Regions from separate parts of the Streptomyces sp. NPDC001634 genome, predicted to be linked through region 3. Evidence: riboswitches for the same ligand, from Rfam matches in the RefSeq annotation. Region 3 holds a riboswitch; each other region holds the start of a gene.
What was found. Region 3 has a riboswitch for cyclic di-AMP ahead of ABT186_RS00165 (C40 family peptidase). Riboswitches for the same ligand answer to the same signal wherever they lie in the genome.

Region 1: it holds a riboswitch for cyclic di-AMP, as region 3 does, so the genes downstream of both, ABT186_RS15695 (transglycosylase SLT domain-containing protein) here and ABT186_RS00165 (C40 family peptidase) in region 3, are expected to answer to the same signal.
Region 2: it holds a riboswitch for cyclic di-AMP, as region 3 does, so the genes downstream of both, ABT186_RS06075 (transglycosylase family protein) here and ABT186_RS00165 (C40 family peptidase) in region 3, are expected to answer to the same signal.

What each region holds. Positions count from the first base shown of each region.
Region 1 is NZ_JBEOZU010000020.1:69,595-71,785, forward strand. It holds gene ABT186_RS15690 (CocE/NonD family hydrolase) at 1-709, shown strand, start outside; cyclic di-AMP (ydaO/yuaA leader) riboswitch at 1,051-1,251, shown strand; gene ABT186_RS15695 (transglycosylase SLT domain-containing protein) at 1,256-1,756, shown strand; gene ABT186_RS15700 (HAD family hydrolase) at 1,775-2,191, opposite strand, start outside.
Region 2 is NZ_JBEOZU010000006.1:163,144-165,334, forward strand. It holds gene ABT186_RS06070 (transglycosylase family protein) at 1-562, shown strand, start outside; cyclic di-AMP (ydaO/yuaA leader) riboswitch at 761-931, shown strand; gene ABT186_RS06075 (transglycosylase family protein) at 936-1,628, shown strand; gene eno (phosphopyruvate hydratase) at 1,945-2,191, shown strand, end outside.
Region 3 is NZ_JBEOZU010000001.1:31,075-33,265, reverse strand. It holds gene ABT186_RS00175 (ATP-dependent Clp protease proteolytic subunit) at 1-209, shown strand, start outside; gene ABT186_RS00170 (hypothetical protein) at 217-522, shown strand; cyclic di-AMP (ydaO/yuaA leader) riboswitch at 904-1,088, shown strand; gene ABT186_RS00165 (C40 family peptidase) at 1,093-1,566, shown strand; gene ABT186_RS00160 (DUF6328 family protein) at 1,647-2,180, shown strand.

The DNA of each region.
Region 1 (2,191 bases), on a different contig from region 3:
GGCACCCGACGGGACGTCGACGCTCGTCACCCGGGGCGCCCTGAACCTGTCGGCGCGCCACGGCCCGGACCGGGCGGTCCCCTGGGCCCCGGGGGCCACCGAGGACGTGGCGTTCGAGCTGAACGGCATCGGCCACGCCTTCCCGCCGGGCCACCGCATCCGGCTCGCCGTCTCCTCCGCGTACTGGCCGTGGCTGTGGCCGCAGCCGGGTTCGGAGACCGGCCTCACACTGGACCCTGCGGGCAGTGCACTCGAACTGCCCGTACGGACAAGGGAGTCGGGCGCGGACATCGCGTTCGGTGAGCCGGAGCACTCCGAGCCGCTGGGCGTCAGCCGGCCGGCCACGCTCGACGAACCGCGCCCGGAGCGCCTGGTGGTGCGGGACGTGGCGAAGGGTGAGTGGCTCCTGGTGGTCGACCCACGCCGCAACGGCACCCGTGTGTATCCCGACGGTCTCGAAGTGACCGAGGACACATTGGAGGCGTACACCATCGAGGACGCGGATCCGCTGACCGCCCGCACCCGCTCCGACCGGTCGATCCGGCTGCACCGCCCGGAGGCGGGGTGGGACGCGAGGGTGGAGACGCACTCCGGGATCACCTGCACCGCAACGGACTTCGTCGTCTCGAACGAGCTCGTCTGCAAGGACGGCGACGAGGTGGTGTTCCACCGCACATGGGAGAAGCGGGTTCCGCGCACGGCGGGTTAGGGCGGCGCGCCCACTGGGCCCAGCTCCGGGCCACCACCACACTCGTGAACTATTTGTCCGAATTTGCCGGAATCAGGGTGAGTGACCCATGTCCACTTCACCCAAGTTGATTCCGGCCCCCGCCCATTGGGCATTGCGGTCGGAGCACGTGAAATAGGTCACGCCCGAATGAGACGGGGCGTTTCGGGCACGTCGCCAACTCCCCCTTTGCTGGTGGCAACTTGAACCCGATTCAACGCTGGGGGTCACCCTCCCTATTCCCCCATTTCAACGCCAATCCGGAAGGACTGTGACTTCCGAGCTTGTTCCCGACATGTGCTCTCGCATACCTTCCATTCGACCCGAGCGGAACGCCGAATCCTGCCGCCGCTCGAGAACCCTTCGACCCACTGAGGCAGGAGCGGGGGAACCAGGTAAGCCGCCGGGCCGGACATCACACCGGAACGGCTTGGGGTGAAGTCGTGCCCTCGACACCGAGGACACGGCCGGGCACCTCCCCGCCCGAACCCGACAGCTCACCTCGCAGGCGCCGGAGAGGAATGCGACATGTCCGTTTTCGCCCTGCCCGCACGCCGTCGGGACCGCGGCTCCAAGGCCGCCCGCCTCACCCGTGCCGTCGCTGTCGCGACGACGGGTGCCGCCCTTCTCGCCGCCCCGGTCATCGGGGCTACCAGCGCTTCCGCCGCCACGCCGGCCACGACGTCCGCCGTGAGCACCGTGGCACGCAAGGGCAACCTCGACACCTGGATCCGTCAGTCGCTGGCCGTCATGGCGCAGCACCGGATACCCGGGACGTACAACGGCATCTACCGCAACGTGATGCGCGAGTCGTCGGGCAACCCCAGGGCCATCAACCTCTGGGACTCGAACGCCGCTAAAGGCATCCCGTCCAAGGGGCTTCTGCAGATCATCGACCCCACGTTCCGGGCGTACCACGTGGCGGGCACGTCCTTCAACCCGTACGACCCGGTCGCGAACATCACGGCCGCGTGCAACTACGCCGCGCACCGGTACGGCTCGATCGACAACGTCCACAGCGCGTACTGATCCGCACGGGCCGGGAAGCTACCGGCCCGTGAGCAGTCTTTCGAGGACGACGGCGATGCCGTCGTCCTCGTTCGACGTGGTGATCTCGTCGGCGACGGCCTTGAGTTCCGGGTGGGCGTTGGCCATGGCGACCCCGTGCGCGGCCCAGTCGAACATCGGGATGTCGTTGGGCATGTCGCCGAAGGCGATGGTCTGCGACCGGCTCAGGCCGAGGTACTCGGCGGCCAGCGCGAGCCCCGTCGCCTTGGTGATGCCGCATGGCTGGAGTTCGACGGTGCCGGGCCCGGACATGGTGACCGTCGCGAGGGAACCGACCGCTCCGCGGGCCGCCTCCGCCAACTCGTCGTCGGACAGGGCGTGATGGCGCAGCAGCACCTTGCTGATGGGCTCGCACCACAGATCGTCGCGCCGCTCGACCTGTACGGCGGGCAGAGT
Region 2 (2,191 bases), on a different contig from region 3:
GTCCAACTCATCCGGCCTGTCCAACTCATTCGGATTGTCCACGTCGGCTACGACTTCGCACTCGTCGTCATCTTCACCCTCTTCATCCCCGTCCTCTTCTTCGTCCCCCTCCGCGAAGGCGACCGCCCACTCCGGCAAGGGTGACAGCGGCGCGAGCGACTCCCAGGGTTCGGGGAGCTCGTCCACGCCCACCGCGAAGGGTGAAAAGTCGGACAAGTCCGGGCAGGATGGCGCCTCTTCGACTCCGAGCGCGAGTGCGACCTCCGGTGTCGGCCGTCATCGCGGCGGCAGTGCCGACGAGAGCGCCACGGACGGTCGTACGGCCGACTCGACCGGTCGGCACGCCTCACGAGACTCCGCCACCGCAAGCGACTCCGTCGACGGCTCGTACACCGTCCGTCCCGGAGACAGTCTGTCGGTCATCGCCGACTCCCTTGACCTCAAGGGTGGATGGCTGGGGCTGTACGACGCGAACAAGTCGGCGGTCGGTACCGATCCCAACCTCATTATTCCCGGTCAGAGCCTTGCGCTCGATTCCGCACCGGCCACGGAACGGCCCTGAACTACCGTCCGGGCGGGGTGTGTTCACGTCCCGCTTCACGTCAAATGTCCGGTTTGGCGAAAGTGAGAGATGGGTCTCAATAGCCCTGATCGTCTTTGAAAATCGGTGGATCGACTGTTTACGGTCGTGACCGCTCGCCATAGCGGGCCCCAACGGTTGCAACGCCGAATCCTGCCAGCGGCCGTATGGGAACAGTCGTCGCGTCATGCGCCGTAGGCAGGAGCGGGGGACCCAAGGTAGGCGCCGCGCCCGGGAGTTGGCTGACCGGGAGCGGCTTGGGGTGAAGCCGTGCATCGAGAGGTGCGCGGCCGGGCAACTCAACCGGCTCGAACCCGACAGCTCACCTCGCAGGCGTCGGTGAGGGGATCGAACCATGCTGTGTTCCGGCAACGGCAAGCACCGCCGCCCGTCCAAGACCACTCGCGTCATCGCGCTCGCCGGCGTCACCGGCGCTGCCATCGCCGCCCCGCTGCTCGCGGCCGGCAACGCCTCGGCCGCCACCGCCGCCCAGTGGGACGCCGTCGCCCAGTGCGAGTCCGGCGGCAACTGGTCGATCAACACCGGAAACGGCTTCTACGGCGGTCTGCAGTTCACCAACTCCACCTGGGCCGCGTACGGCGGCACCGCCTACGCTCCGCGCGCCGACCTTGCCGGCAAGGCGCAGCAGATAGCCATCGCCGAGAAGGTCCTCGCGGGCCAGGGCAAGGGCGCCTGGCCGGTCTGCGGCAAGGGTCTGACCAGCACCCCGTACAACGGCGGCGGCAGCAGCTCCTCGAGCAGCGCGAAGACCACCACCCGCTCGACCGCCCCGAAGAAGGCCTCCCGTTCGGCCCAGCGTCCGGCCGCCCCGAAGGCCGCAGCCACCCCGAAGGCCGTCACCACCCCGACCGGCGCGACCGTCAAGAAGGGCGACGGCGAGTACAAGGTCGTCAAGGGTGACACCCTCAGCGGGATCGCCGCGGCGCACCACGTCGCCGGCGGCTGGCAGAAGCTGTTCGAGCTGAACAAGGACATCGTCAAGGACGCCGACCTCATCTACCCGGGTCAGCAGCTGCACTTGAAGTGACGCCCGGCTCGTAGTCGAACCACAGCGCTCTCATATCCCTGGTCCCCATAGTGGAGGCCCGGTGAGAGCCACCACCGTCCCCACGGGCTCCCCGCCCCGGTGCGTTTTCCCCCGTACGCACCGGGGCGGGGTTTTTCCATGTCGGCCCCACCCTCGCCCCGCGATTTTCCACTTCCTTTGTTCCGGGCGGGAACAATGGGTACCGTCAGTCCTGTCCACGGGACGGTCGGTCGGCTGCCGACAGCCCCGGGACGGTTAGGCTCTAGTCGCAAGGCACACCAGCCCCGCACTTTCAGCGTCACATTCCACGAAGGAGATGCTCGTGCCGTCCATCGACGTCGTCGTAGCCCGGGAAATCCTGGACTCCCGAGGCAACCCCACGGTCGAGGTCGAGGTCGGCCTCGACGACGGCAGCACGGGTCGTGCCGCCGTTCCGTCCGGCGCCTCCACCGGCGCCTTCGAGGCCATCGAGCTCCGCGACGGTGACCCCAACCGCTACCAGGGCAAGGGCGTCGAGAAGGCCGTCCTCGCCGTGATCGAGCAGATCGGCCCGGAGCTGGTCG
Region 3 (2,191 bases):
ATCTGCTCATCCAGGCCGAGGAATTGACGCGCACCCGCGAGCGGCTGGAGGAGATGCTCGCGCGGCACACCGGGCAGAGCCAGGAGCGGATCGCCGCCGACATCGAGCGGGACAAGATCCTCGACGCACGGGCGGCGGTGGAGTACGGACTGGTCGACCGCATCATTGCGAGCCGCAAGGCCTCGCGTACCGCGCCCGGCGCGAGGTGAGCCGCCGATGCTGCCGCCCGAACTGCCCCCGCTGCCTGCACTGACCCGCGCCGAGGCGGAGTTGATCGACCGTTACCTCGACATCGTCGACCTGCTCGGCCGCATCAATCCGGCGCACTCCGGGGACACGTACCGGGGACTGCGCGCCGCCCAGGCCCTGGTGAGCAAGGCAGCGGCCCTGCGGGACGCGCTGACGCTGATGCACCAGCGCGGGGAGAACGAACTGCATGGCCCGACGCTCGCCCGCGCGCTCCGGGTCCTGGACGGTGAGCGCCGCGCGGCACGAGTCGCGGTTCCGCCGGGACCGGACTGACGGACAGTGACCGTTTCGGCGGAGCAGGACAGTTGACGCGATCGGAATGCTGCTCGTCACGCATGAGGTGACGAACGGCTCCGCCTCCGACTCAAACGAACCAAATGGTGTACCCCCGGTCGGAGTAGGCACCCCTCCGGCCGGGGGCCCGAAAATACTCCGCAACGCGCGTAGCCCCGGGGTCGAATCGGGCGTTTCTGTGCAGGTGGGAGGCTCGTCAGACCCCTCAACCCCCTTCGAACAGGGGGCTGTCCAGCCGAACGGGTGGTTGGTGAGTAACACCACAAACCACCGATTCCATTGTGATTTTCCGACTTCCGTAGGTGAAGATCCCTTCCTGACGACAAGCCCCCGCCACCGCGGCGGGGCGGTCCGGGCGGACGCCGAGTCCTGCCACCGCCCGGATGACCGGTCGACAGGAGTGGATCGGCAGGAGTGGAGGACCCAGCAAGGCGGGCCACCGGAGAGATCCGGACGGTCCTTGGGGTGAAGCCGCGTCAGCGGCCGGGCTACTTCGCCAGCCCGAATCCGACAGGTCATCCTTCACAGGCGGCTGACGAAGGGTTGCGCATGACTGCGCTCAATCGTGTCCCGTCGCTGCTGACCCGGGCCGGTACGGCCTCGGCCCTCACCATCGCCGCCGTCGGCGGCAGCATCGTGGCCCCCGGCGTCGCAGCCGACGCGGTGGCCGCGACTCCGGCGATCAAGGCGCTTCAGATCGCGGCGTCGAAGAAGGGGTCCCCCTACCAGTGGGGCGCCGCCGGACCGCGCCGCTTCGACTGCTCGGGGCTCACGCTCTACGCGTACAAGAAGGCGGGCAAGACCCTGCCCCGTACGGCCGCGGCACAGTACAACAAGACGCACCACATCTCGGCCTCGCAGCGCAGGGCGGGAGACCTGGTGTTCTTCCACTCGGGCCGGAACATCTACCACGTCGGCATCTATGCCGGGAAGGGAAAGATCTGGCACTCCCCGAAGACCGGTTCCGTGGTCCGGCTCGAGAAGATCTGGACGAGGAGCGTGTGGTACGGCCGGGTGAGCTGACACGGCCGGGTGGGGTGACGGCACGGTGCGCCGTCACCCCACCAGGGCGTGAGGAGGGCCGGAACGGTTACTCGTTCACCATGGGCGACCGACCTCCCCACCAGGCACGGCACGAAACACCCCTGGAGCGCGCGGACCGCAACTTCGCCGAGTTGCTGCAGGAGCTGCGCGTCACCCAGACCGGGGTGCAGATCCTCTTCGCCTTCCTGCTGACCCTGGCCTTCACCCAGCGCTTCACCACGCTCGACACGGTCCAGCGCGCCACATACGTCACGACGCTCCTGCTGGCCGTTCTGGCGGCGGCCCTGTTCACCACGCCCGCGGCGTTGCACCGCTCGCTCTTCCAGAAGAACGCCAAGCCCGCCATCGTGCGGATCTCCTCCCGCCTCGCCACGGTCGGGATGGCGGTGCTGATGCTGGCGTTCACCGGGTCGGTGCTGCTGGTGGTGGACGTCTCGCTCGGCCGGACCGCCGGCATCGCCGCCGGGGCGGGGACGCTCCTGGTGTGCTTGGGCCTGTGGCGCGTCCTTCCCTGGCTGGTACGGCGCGCGGTCGTCACACCCCGAGGGGCCCCGGAAGAAGGCGACCGAGAACACTCCGGGCAGTCCCGGTGACCGCCTCCACC